Regions from separate parts of the Caballeronia sp. LZ028 genome, predicted to be linked through region 2. Evidence: riboswitches for the same ligand, from Rfam matches in the RefSeq annotation. Region 2 holds a riboswitch; the other holds the start of a gene.
What was found. A riboswitch is a leader RNA that binds a small molecule or an ion and turns the genes downstream of it on or off. The one in region 2 is predicted to bind cobalamin.
Positions count from the first base shown of each region.

Region 1: another riboswitch for cobalamin. It lies ahead of QCE58_RS04425 (TonB-dependent receptor domain-containing protein); the one in region 2 lies ahead of cobG (precorrin-3B synthase).

Region 1 is NZ_JARUXN010000001.1:937,111-943,382, forward strand. Features, by position in the region: gene lgt (prolipoprotein diacylglyceryl transferase) at 1-802, shown strand, start outside; gene QCE58_RS04400 (SIMPL domain-containing protein) at 855-1,583, opposite strand; gene QCE58_RS04405 (EVE domain-containing protein) at 1,653-2,111, opposite strand; RNA gene ssrS (6S RNA) at 2,191-2,372, opposite strand; gene QCE58_RS04415 (cell division protein ZapA) at 2,478-2,792, opposite strand; gene QCE58_RS04420 (ATPase) at 2,789-3,157, opposite strand; cobalamin riboswitch at 3,426-3,723, shown strand; gene QCE58_RS04425 (TonB-dependent receptor domain-containing protein) at 3,804-5,684, shown strand; gene QCE58_RS04430 (iron ABC transporter permease) at 5,681-6,272, shown strand, end outside.
Region 2 is NZ_JARUXN010000004.1:951,729-958,000, forward strand. Features, by position in the region: gene QCE58_RS27170 (cobalt-precorrin-5B (C(1))-methyltransferase) at 1-1,040, opposite strand, end outside; gene cbiE (precorrin-6y C5,15-methyltransferase (decarboxylating) subunit CbiE) at 1,047-2,258, opposite strand; cobalamin riboswitch at 2,335-2,524, shown strand; gene cobG (precorrin-3B synthase) at 2,588-3,856, shown strand; gene QCE58_RS27185 (precorrin-8X methylmutase) at 3,849-4,475, shown strand; gene QCE58_RS27190 (precorrin-2 C(20)-methyltransferase) at 4,472-5,200, shown strand; gene cobJ (precorrin-3B C(17)-methyltransferase) at 5,188-6,272, shown strand, end outside.

The DNA.
Region 1 (6,272 bases), on a different contig from region 2:
CGTCATCGGCCGGTTGCGGCTGCGGCTGCCTTATGTCGCCGCGCAAGGCTGGACCGTGAAGGACATCGACGACATGCTGTTCTACGGCGTGCTCGGCACGATTCTGGGCGGGCGCATCGGCTACGTGCTGTTTTACAAGGCCAGTTATTACGCCGCGCATCCGCTCGATATCTTCAAGGTATGGGAAGGCGGGATGTCGTTTCACGGCGGCTTTCTCGGCGTGACGCTCGCGATGGTGCTGTTCGCGTATCACCGCAAGCGCACGTGGCTGCAGGTGACGGATTTCGTCGCGCCGATGGTGCCGCTCGGTCTCGCGGCGGGGCGACTCGGCAATTTCATCAACGGCGAGCTGTGGGGCCGCGTGACGGACCCGAACGCGCCGTGGGCGATGCTCTTCCAGAACTCGACGAACGACGACGCCGTGTGGCTCTCGAAGAATCCGCAGCTCGACGCGCAGTATCACCTCACGGAAATTTTTCAGCGTTACCACATGCTGCCGCGTCATCCGTCGCAGTTGTACGAAATCGCGCTGGAAGGGCTCGTGTTGTTTATCGTGATCTGGACGTTCTCGCGCAAGCAGCGTCCGGTCGGCGCGATTTCGGCGCTGTTCCTGATCGGTTATGGACTCGCGCGCTTCACCGTGGAATTCGCGCGTGAGCCGGACGATTATCTCGGCTTGCTCGCGCTCAATCTCTCGATGGGCCAATGGCTTTCGCTGCCGATGATCGTCGCCGGCGTGGTAATGATGGTGTGGGCCTACAAGCGCAATCTGCGCCTGCCGCCCGAATCCGCAAAGGCTTGAGGAAAGAGCGGGGCGGTCGAACGCCGCCCCGCGTGAACACCGTGAACGGCGTTTAGCGTCCCATTTGTACGGAGCCGGAAACGTCGACTGTCACCGTGGTCGTGCCGGCTTCCATCGCGATCGGGGCCATCTTCGCATCGGCGCTCATCGCGCGCGATTGCATCATCATGACGGGACGCGGCTGCGCGCCGCTCCGTCCGACATTCACTTCCCGAATCGTGAAATTGCTGTAGCCGAAGCCTTGCGCGGCGCTTTGCGCCTGCTTGCGGAACGAATCGATGGCTTGCGAGACGAGCTTTTGCTCGGCCGCGCGCTGCGCTTCGGGCGACAGCGAGAACGCGACGCTACCCACTTGCATCGACGAACTCATCTTGCCCGCGAGCTTCGATGCCGCCGCGAAGTCATGCGATTCGAGCACGACTTCGGTGCGCCCGCGCCACACGGAAATCTTGCCGTCGCGATCCGTCGACGGATAGACGGTGAACGAGCCGCTCTTCGCGGTCACGCCGTCGACACCTTTGGCTTCGCGTAACGCGGCCTCGGCGCGCTGATTGAGCGTGCTGGTGAGCGACGACGGATCGGCCGCTTCCTGTTCGTAGAAGAGCGTGATGTTGACGACATCCTGCGGCACTTGCGCGCTCGCTTGTGCGGAGAGCGAGAGCACGCCCGAGGGCTGTGGCTGCGTTATCACCGTCTGCGCAGCGGCGGTTTGAGACAACGTAATCGCGGCACCGGACATCGCGAGCAGGGCGAAGGCGGCGGCGGTTTTCTTATTGAGCATCGAAGGACTCCGTGACATCGCGTACGTGCGACGGGATTTAGTCGCAGTCGTGAAGTCGTAAGTTCCTTGTTAGACGAGGTGCTCGGTAATAAATCGCCATTGCGCTTCGGTCACGGGCGTGATCGAGAGCCGGTTGCCGCGCGCGAGCACTTGCATGTCGGCAAGCTCTGGATGTTCGCGCAACGCGGCGAGCGATATGAGCGGCGTCTTCTTCACGAACTTCACGTCGACGAGCATCCAGCGCGGCGTTTCCTGCGTCGATTTCGGATCGTAGTAATCGCTCTTCGGATCGAATTGCGTGGGATCCGGATATGCCGTCGAGCACACTTTCGCGATGCCCGCGATGCCCGGCTCCGGGCAGCTCGAATGATAGAAGAGCACGCCGTCGCCGATCTGCATCTGATCGCGCATGAAGTTGCGCGCCTGATAGTTGCGTACGCCCGTCCACGGCAAGGTTTTTTTCGGCGCGTGCGCGAGATGATCGATGCTCGCTTCGTCCGGTTCGGACTTCATCAGCCAGTAGCGCATGGTCGTGTGCATGAATCGAAGAGCGAACGGCAGGGACAAACGAAAACGGCATCGGAAAAACCGATGCCGTTTCTTGAATGAGGTCCCCGCCACAGCCGCTAGGCCGGCATCCTGAACCTGGGTTCAAGATTGGTCGCGGTAAGCAACACTTCGGGTACATCGGACTAGCGACGCGCGCGCCCGTGCTGCAAGGTTCCGCAACCGTGCCAATGTAGCATTGGTTCAAGGAATATATGACCTTGGCGTACCAGGCAGGGAAACGTCACTCTACACCAATCGTTTGCCTTCTGCAGCCTCTTCAACCTACTTCGGCAGTTTCTTTTTTCGATTGACATTGCGCGCTGATTGACTCGACGCGCATCTGCCTTATTGCGCTTCGTGTTGCGCAATGACCGCGCCCAATTGCTCGTTCATCGAGTGCATCGTGCGGCGGATTTCTTCGGCGGGGAAGGCCTCGCCGTGACGCACGCTGTCCTGCAGCTTAAGCAATTCCGACGCCAGCGAAAGCGCCGCCATCACCGCGATGCGATCCGTGCCGCGCACGCTGCTTGCATTGCGCACTTTGTTCATTTCGGCGTCGACGCGCGCGACGGCTTCACGCAATGCGCCTTCGGTTTCCGGCGAGCACGCGAGACGATACGGCTGCCCGAGAATGGATACTTCGATCTGCGTGGTCGTCATGCCTTCTCTCCCTGATGATGCTCGCCGTGCAATTCCGTTTCATGTGCTTCCTGGGAATCGGTTTCGAGGAGATCGAGTTGATTGTCGGACTCGGCATGTTGCGCGGACTTGCCGCGCGGCAGCTTTTCGAGAATCGCGTTCAGGCGGATTTGCGCGTCGTCGATTTTCGCGGACAGCGAATCGCGTTCGGACTGCAGCGTATCGCGCTCTTCGCGCACTTGCGCGAGCTCGGCCTGCACGTTCGCATAGTCGGCGCGCAGCTGTTCGAGTTGTTCCTGCAGCGCTTGATGCGCCTGCTTGTGGCGCTCGCTGATCTGGATCAGCCGGCCGATGTTTCCTGACAGTGATTCGAGTTCGTTGAGCATGTGCTGCGTCCTCTAAAGACCTCGCATTTTAGCGCGGTTCAACGGAGCTTCCGATAAATGTCTCGTTTCGAGACGTAACAACACGCGATCTAGCGCTTAATCCTTCGAATCAAGCGCATGTCGCGATGCATTCGTGTGCAGAAAACGCGAGCGCCCCGCAACGCTCGTGATGACAGGCCGGCCGCTTCTCTTTCGCTTCTCGTTCGATTCGTCATGCGCCGCGCCAGTCTGCCCGCGCGGTTTTCTTGACGGCCCCGAACCGCGCTCCTACACTTGCCGCACTTTTGGTGCTCGCATCCGCGGATCTCGTGGATGCAGTCAAACGGGAAACAGGGAGCGAAGTCGCCGCAATCGACGACGAGCCAACCTGTGCTGCCCCCGCAACGGTAAGCGACCGCAACGCAAGTTGCAAGTCGTCTCATGCGCGTTTTTGCCGCGCGAGCGTGTCGAAATTCGTCGCACGCGCGCGACTGCAAGAAACGTGTCGATGCCACTGCGCGCCATGCGCGGGAAGGCGAGACGATTGATCGCCAGCCCGGATACCGGCCGGAGTCCGACGCATCGGCGCGCATGGCGCGGTGCGTTCGTCGCGCATCGTCCTCGCGGGGAGCGGGGTCGCGCTCACGCGAAACGGAACACTTCACACATGGTATTGCCACTGGCCGCGCTCAGAAGCGGTCTCTCCCGTCATGGCGCGCTCGTTGCGGCCATCGGCGCCTTGCCGTTCGCCGGCGCTGCACAGGCGGCCCAGACGGAAGACAGCACGCAAACGCTTGCGCCCGTCGTCGTCACATCGACGCGCGCGCCGCAGCCGCTTGCCGAATCGATTCCGCAGACATCGCTTTTTGACGAGCAGGACATCGCCGATGCAAACGCAAGCGACGCGCTCGGACTCGTCGCGCTCGCGCCCGGCGTGCAGATCACGCGCAACGGCGGACCGGGCTCGAACTCGGGGCTTTTCATACGCGGTGCGGCGTCGTCGCAATCGCTCGTGCTGATCGACGGCGTGCGCGTCGAATCGGCGTCGCTCGGCGCGGCACAGCTATCGCAATTGATGCTCGACCAGATCGGGCGCGTCGAGGTCGTGAACGGCAACGTGTCGGCGCTCTATGGATCGAATGCGATTGGCGGCGTCGTGCAGATCTTCACGAAGGAAGGCGAGGCGCATCCGCCGCGCTTCAACTTCGAGGCCGAGTACGGCAGCTATCACACGCAGCGGCAATCGGCGGGCGTGAGCGGCGCGCTCGACAAGGACGGCCGCACGACCTTCAGCGTGAACGTCTCGCGCGAGAAAACCGACGGCTTCTCGTCGATCGATCCGGGAATCGCGCCCGGCGCCAATCCGAACGCGAACGGCTATCTGAACGAGAGCGTCGCGGCGACGCTGCGTCACGAGTTCAGCGACAAGTGGGACGTGGGCGTGCGCTTCCTGCAATCGAACGGCATCAACAGTTTCGACGATGCCTATGGCCAGCCGACCGATATCAACGAAACGCACGATCGCGTGCGCTCGGCGTCGGTGTTCGCGAACGGCCGCGTCACGGATAACTGGACGACGCACTTCACGATCGCGCAGGGGCAGGACCGCGCGAACATCGAGCAGAACGGCGTCTATACGAGCCGTTTCGATTCGGAGAACCGGCAATATACGTGGCAGAACGACGTGCGGATCAGCGACGCGCACAAGCTGCTCTTCGGCTACGAGCATCTCGATCAGACGCTCGATTCCGATCAGTTCAGCGCGCCCGACCGTCATGTGAATTCGATGTTCGCGGGTTACGTGGGGCACATCGGCGCGAACGAGTTGCAGGCGAATCTGCGCCGCGATCAGTATTCCGATTTCGGCGGCGCGAACAGCTACTATCTGGGCTACGCGTATAACTTCGACGCGCACTGGAAGGCGAGCGCGAGCTATTCGGCCTCGTTTCGCGCGCCGAGCTTCGACGATCTCTACTATCCGCTGAGCGGCAATCCGTCGATTCAGCCGGAGCGGAGTCATTCGGTCGAGGCGGCGTTGCAGTACGCATCGAATGCGCTCGGCGTGGTGCGCGTGACGCTTTTTCAGACGCGCTATTCGAATTTGATCGATTACGTGTCCGACGGCGGCTTCTACTATGTCGCGCAGAACGTCGGGCGCGCGAAGGTGCAGGGCATCGAGGGATCGTGGGCGGGGCACGTCGGCGCAACGGATGTGCGCACGGGCGTCACGTTCCAGAATCCCGTCGACGAAACGAATCACGAGGATTTGACGCGGCGCGCGCGGCATTTCGCGACGCTGACGGCGCATCGCACGATCGGGCCGTGGCGCGTCGGTGGCGAATGGATCGTGAGCGGTCAACGCAGCGATTACGATTCGACGCTCGCGGGCTACGGCATCGTGAATCTGTCGGCGCGCTACGACATCTCGAAGTCGTGGTACGTCACGGCGCGCATCGACAACCTGTTCGACAAGGACTATGAACTTGCCTACTCGTACAACACGCCACGACGCGGCGCGTACATCACGTTGGGCTGGCATCCGTCGTGAGCCGCGTGGCTGAACGTCCGCGCGCGATGGACGCGAGCCGCGCCACCGCGATCTGGATCGCGCTCGGCGCAGCGACGCTCGTCGTGCTGGTCGCGTCGCTCGCGATGGGCAGCGTCGCGTTGCCCGTATCGCGTGCGATCGGCGCGCTCTTTCACGCGCACTCGGCGACGCCCGATATCGCCGATGACATCGTGCTGACCTTGCGTCTGCCGCGCGCGCTCGCGGGCTTCGCGTCGGGCGCATTGCTCGCGTTCGCCGGCGCGCTGCTGCAAGTGCTGTTGCGCAATCCGCTGGCGGAACCGTACGTGCTCGGCGTATCCGGCGGCGCGGCAACCTTCGCGCTTGCCGCGATGCTCGGGTCGCTGCCGTGGTGGGGCGTCGATATCGCGGCTTGCGCGGGCGCGTTCGCATCGATCGTTCTGGTCCTCGGACTCGCGCGCAAGGACTTGTGGCAAAGCGGACAGGACGCATCGCCGAGGCTCTTGCTGACGGGTGTCGTGATCGCATCGGGATGGGGCGCACTCATCACGCTGATCCTGAGCGTCGCGCCCGAGAACCGTTTGCGCGGCATGATCTTCTGGCTGACGG
Region 2 (6,272 bases):
ATGCCTGGCGGCAGCACGTCGAGCGCGACATCGCGCGCGCGTCGGCAGACGATATCGCCGAGCGCGATGCCTTCGGCGCGTGCGAGCTTGAGCGCTTCCTGACTCGTGTTGGCCGCGCGCATCGACGCCAGCAGTTCGGCGTTCGCGCCCGCATCGGCGGCCCAGACGGCGAGCAGCGGCAAGTCGATGCTCGAACTGCGGCTGTGCAGATCCATATGCCCCGCCGCGAGCTTGGACAGCTTGCCGAAGCCGCCGCACAGGCTCAGCTTGTCGACGCTCGCGCGGCGCAAATGCTTGAGCACCGCGCCCACGAAATCGCCCATTTCGATCAATGCGATGTCGGGCAGGCCGTAGCGCGCGCGCATCGCGTCCTCGCTCTGGTTGCCGGTGCACGCGGCGATATGCCGATACCCGTTCGCCCGCGCCACATCGATGCCCTGATGAATCGACGCGATGTACGCCGAGCACGAAAACGGTCTGACGATGCCGGTCGTGCCGAGTATCGACAATCCGCCGACGATGCCGAGGCGCGGATTCATCGTCTTCTGCGCGAGCGCTTCGCCGTTCTCCACGCCGATGGTCACGTCGAAACCGCCGCGATAGCCGACGCTTTTTGCGAGCGCGTCGAGATGCTCGGTCATCATCTTGCGCGGCATCGGATTGATCGCCGGTTCGCCGACGGCGAGCGCGAGGCCCGCGCGCGTCACCGTGCCGACGCCCGCGCCCGCATGAAAGCGCACGCCCGGTTCCTCCGACAGTCGCACGCGCGCGAACACGAGCGCACCGTGCGTGACGTCGGGATCGTCGCCCGCATCCTTGATGACGCCGGCTTCGGCGGCGGCGCTTTCATCGGGTAAACGGCGGCAGAACGAAAGCATCATCGTCACGCGCTGGCCCTTCGGCAGGACGATCTCCGCGCGCTCGCTCGTCTCACCGAGCAGCAAGAGGCGCGCGGCCGCGAGACTCGTCGCGGTCGCGCAGCTTCCTGTCGTGTAGCCGCTGCGCAGCGGCGCGGCTTTCTCCGGCGTCTCTTCACGCATGACGCATCACGGTTTGCTCGCGTGCAGGACGGTGATCGGCAGCGCCTGACGCCACGTGTCGAAGCTGCCGAGCGGTTCCGCCTGCGCGACGCCGATGCGCGTCAGCTCGCCGCCGTGGCGCGCGCGCCATTCGACGAGCGCCGCCTCGCTTTGCAGCGTCACCGCATTGGCGACGAGCCGCCCCCCCTGACGCAGACGCGCCCAGCACGCATCGAGCAGGCCCGGCACCGTCAATCCACCGCCGATGAACACCGCGTCCGGCGCGGGAAGGCCGTCGAGCGCGGCGGGCGCTTCGCCTCTGACGAGTTGCAGCGCGGGCACGCCGAGCGCATCGCGGTTGTATTCGATGAGACGCTGACGGCTCTCGTTCGCTTCGATCGCGATCGCCCGACACGCGCCATGCGCGCGCATCCATTCGATGCCGATCGAGCCGCAGCCCGCGCCGACGTCCCACAGCAGTTCGCCGGGCTGCGGCGCGAGGCGCGCGAGCGTCACGGCGCGCACGTCGCGCTTCGTCAACTGGCCGTCGTGGCGGTAGGCGTCGTCGGCGAGACCGGGCGTGAGCGGCGGCCCGGCGTGGCCGGCGTGCGTCCGGCACTCGATCGCGATGAGATTGAGCGCGGCAACGACGGGCTCGCGCCAGTCGTCGGCACGCTCGTCGATGCGGCGTTCGTCGCTGCCGCCGAGATGCTCGAAGACGGTCATGCGGCTCGCGCCGAAACCATGCGCGGTGAGAAGCGTGGCGACGGCGGCGGGCGTCGTGCCGTCCGCGCTCAGCACGATGAGGCGCACGCCGCGATGCAGATTCGCGAGCAGCGACGCCGCCGGCCGCCCGACGAGCGATATGCAGACGGCGTCTTGGAGCGCCCAGCACAGGCGCGCCGCCGCGAGCGACAGCGACGACGGCGCGGGAATGACGCGCATTTCGCCGTTGGCGACTTCGCGCGCGAGCGTCGCGCCGACGCCGAAGCACATCGGATCGCCGCTCGCGAGCACGCAGATGCGCGTCTTGCCGTCGCCGCGGTCGGCGAGCACGGCATCGAGCGAGAAGGGTTTCGGCCACGGCATGCGGCGCGCGGCGATGCGATCCGGCAGCAACGCGAGATGACGTTCGCCGCCGTGAATCGACTGGGCGTCGAGAAGCGCGCGACGCGCGGCGCGGGAAAGTCCGTGCCAGCCGTCTTCGCCGATGCCCACCACGGTCAGCCAGTTCGACATGCGCGGTCTCCTTGCTGCGATTCCGATCGCGTTCCCGGATACATGCCGGAAGCGCTCGGAGGGTCGATAAAAGCGGGCATAATACAGGTCCGTCGGCGCCCGGGGTCGTGAGACCGAGGGCTTAAAAGGGAACACAGCAAAACTGTGGCTGCCCCCGCAATTGTACGCAGCGAGTCCGCGCTCCACTGCCACTGGTTTTTACCGGGAAGGCCGGCGCGAATGTCGACCTGCCAGCCAAGAGACCTGCCGACCCAACGCATTCGCGCGACGCCGACCGGGCGGGGTGTACCGGTTCGCTCATCACGCGCGAAGCCCAACGGGTCACGCTTTTGAATTCTTTCGACCGCTCATCGCTCAACGCAACGCCGCGTGCTTCCGCATGCCCGGGCCTGATGCGCATCGTGCCCGCGCGCGATGGCGGCCTTGCGCGTCTGCGTCTCGCGGGCGGCGTGTTGGGCACGCGGGCGGCGCGGGCCGTCGCGCGCGCGGCTCGCGAGTGCGGCTCGGGCGTGATCGAAGTGACCAATCGCGCGAATCTGCAACTGCGCGGCATTCGCGACGATGCCCACGCCGCGCTCGTCGACATCGCCCTCGACGCGGGCCTCGGCCCGTCGACGGCGGGCGCAGACGACATCCGCAACGTAATGCTGAGCCCGCTCGCGGACGACGGCACGCGCGCGCTCGCCGCGCGGATCGTCGATGCGATGCAGGCCGATGCGTCGCTGCATGCGCTGTCGCCGAAATTCGCGCTCCAGCTCGACGCCGGCGAGCGCCTCGCGATGCTCGATCATCCGCACGATGTTTGGCTTTCCGCCATCGACGATGGCGGGCGCTTCGCATTCGGCCTCGCCGGAACGATGCGCGATCCGGCGCTCGGCGCGATCTCGCGCGACGATCTCGTGATGTTCGTCCTGAACGTGTTGCGCAGCTTTCTCGCGCTGGCGACGCCTGAAGAACATCGCATGCGCGATCTGCTTGCGCGTATCGCCGTTGCGCGCTTTCTCGACGCCTTGCGTTTCGACGCCGATATCGCGACATGGACACGCGCACCCGCCGATGCATCGCTGCGTCTCGGCGCGCACGAGGAGCCGCATCGCGCGACGTGGTACGCGGGTGCGCAAACGCCGCTGGGCCGTCTCGATGCGACGACGCTCGAAGCGCTCGCCAATCTCGCCGACGCACACGGCGCAAGCCGCCTGACGATGACGCCGTGGCAAAGCGTGCTGATTCCCGGCCTCGCGGCGCATTCAGCGCATGATGTGCTGCAAGGGCTGCACGCGCTCGGCCTCGCAACGGGCGCGCACGAACCGCTCGCGCGCCTCATCGCGTGCGCGGGTTCGGAAGGCTGCGCAAAGAGCCGTGCCGATACCAAAGCCGATGCTCACCGGCTCGCCGCGCTCCTGCCTTCGGATGACGAGACGCAGGTGCATCTGAGCGGCTGCGAGCGTTCGTGCGCGGCGGCGCATCCGGTTCCGGTCACGCTCTACGCAGTCGCGCCCGGACGATACGACTTACATCGCGACGCACGAGCCGTCGCGCGCAATCTGACCATCGAAGAGGCGGCCGAACGGCTCGCCCGGAGCCATGCCGATGCTTGACTACATCCGCGACGGCGCGGAGATTTATCGTCAGTCCTTTGCGACGATCCGCGCCGAAGCCGACCTCGCCGCCATTCCCGCCGATCTGGAGAAGCTCGCCGTGCGACTGATCCATGCGTGCGGCATGGTGGATATCGTGAGCGATCTGCGCTTCTCGCCCGGCGCGGGCAGCATCGGAAGAAAGGCGCTTGCAGCAGGCGCGCCGATCCTGTGCGATGCGCGCATGGTCGCCGAGGGCATCACGCGCGCGCGCTTGCCCGCCGACAACCGCGTGATCTGCACCTTGAGCGATCCCTCGATTCCCGAGCGCGCCCGCGCGATGCGCAACACGCGCTCGGCCGCCGCGCTCGAACTATGGCGTGCGCAACTCGAAGGCGCGATCGTCGCGATAGGCAACGCGCCGACCGCGCTCTTCCATCTGCTCGACATGATCGATGCCGGCGCGCCGAAGCCCGCGCTCATTCTCGGCTTTCCGGTCGGTTTCATCGGCGCGGCGGAATCGAAAGCGATGCTCGCCGCCGATAGCCGCGGCGTGCCCTTCGTCGCGCTGCTCGGCCGGCGCGGGGGCAGCGCGATGGCAGCGGCCGCAGTGAACGCACTTGCTTCGGAGGCCGAATGATGCGTGGACGTCTCTTTGGATTAGGCGTCGGCCCGGGCGATCCGGAGCTGATCACCGTGAAGGCGCTGCGGTTTTTGAAGGCCGCGCCGGTGGTCGCGTATTTCGTCGCAAAGGGCAAGAAGGGTAATGCGTTCGGCATCATCGAATCGCATCTCGACGATACGCAGATGCGCCTGCCGCTCGTCTATCCGGTGACGACCGAAGCGCTCGAACCGCCGCTCTGCTACGAGACGATCATCAGCGCGTTCTACGACGAAGCCGCGCTCACGATATCCGGTCATCTCGAATCCGGACGCGATGTCGCCGTGATCTGCGAGGGCGATCCGTTTTTCTACGGCTCATACATGTATCTGCACGATCGTCTCGCAGCACGCTTCGATGCAGAGGTCGTGCCGGGCGTGTGCTCGATGCTCGGCGGCGTGGCCGTGCTCGGCGTGCCGCTCGTGTATCGCAATCAGAGTCTGTCGGTGCTGTCGGGCGTGCTGCCTGAAGACGATCTGAAGCGCCGTCTCGAAGCAGCCGATGCGGCCGTCATCATGAAGCTCGGCCGCAACTTCGAGAAAGTGCGGCGCGTGCTGGGCGAACTCGGCCTCGACGATCGCGCGTTGTATGTCGAGCGCGCGACGATGGCCAACCAGCGCATCGTGCCGCTCGATGAAGTCGATCCGATGGCATCGCCGTATTTCTCGCTGCTCGTCGTGCCGGGGAAAAAATGGCGCGCATGAAGGCTTCCATGCCGATGGCGATCGTCGTGCTCGGCGCGGGCGCGCTCGATACCGCGCGTCGCATTCAGGCGCGCTTTCCGCAATCGCGCGTGCATGGACTGGCGAGCCGCGTGAGCGCGGACATCGCGTATGACGACTTCGGCGCGCACGTGCGTGGTCTGTATGCGTCGGGCGCGGCGATCGTCGCGCTGTGTTCCGCGGGCATCGTGATTCGCGCGCTCGCATCCTGTCTCGCCGACAAAGGCAACGAACCGCCCGTGCTCGCCATCGCGCAGGATGGCAGCGCCATCGTGCCGCTGCTGGGCGGCATGAGCGGCGTGAATGTGCTTGCGCGCGAGATCGGCGACGCCTTGCAAGTCGCACCCGCGATCACGACGAGCGGCGAATTGCGCTTCGGGAAATGTCTGCTGGCGCCGCCCGAAGGTTATGCACTTGCGGATATCGAGCAAGGCAAGCGTTTCGTGTCCGACCTGCTGGCGGGCGCGACGACGCGCATCGAAGGCCACGCGCCCTGGCTCGACGATGCCGCGCTGCCTCGCAACGACGATGCGCGTCTTGCCGTTCGCATCACGCCGCTTGCCACGCGCGATGAAAACAGCCTCGTGATTCATCCGCGTTGCGTGCTTGCGTGGATCGAAGATATTTCACACGACGATGACGTCGCCGAACGCGTGCGAGCTGCCTTGAACGAACGTGGTCTCGCACCGCTTGCGCTCGCGGCGTTGACCGCGCCCGCTCGCTACATGGCTTCGCGTCCGCTCGAAGATGCGGCGCGTGCGCTCGATGTGCCGTTGCGCTTCTGCGATGCCCCGCCATTCGCTCGCAACGATGCGCGAGGCGTTGCGCTGCACGTCAGCGATACGCCGATCGATGCGGGATCGATCGGCCATGCGCGCGGCACGCTGACGGTGATCGGCCTTGGTCCCGGCAAGGCGGAACTGATGACGCCCGCCGCAAGAAGCGCGCTTCACGACGCACAAGACGTGCTCGGTTACGAGACGTATGTGCGTATGGCGGGACCGTTTCGCGACGACCAGCGCGTGCACATCACCGACAATCGCGAGGAACTGCA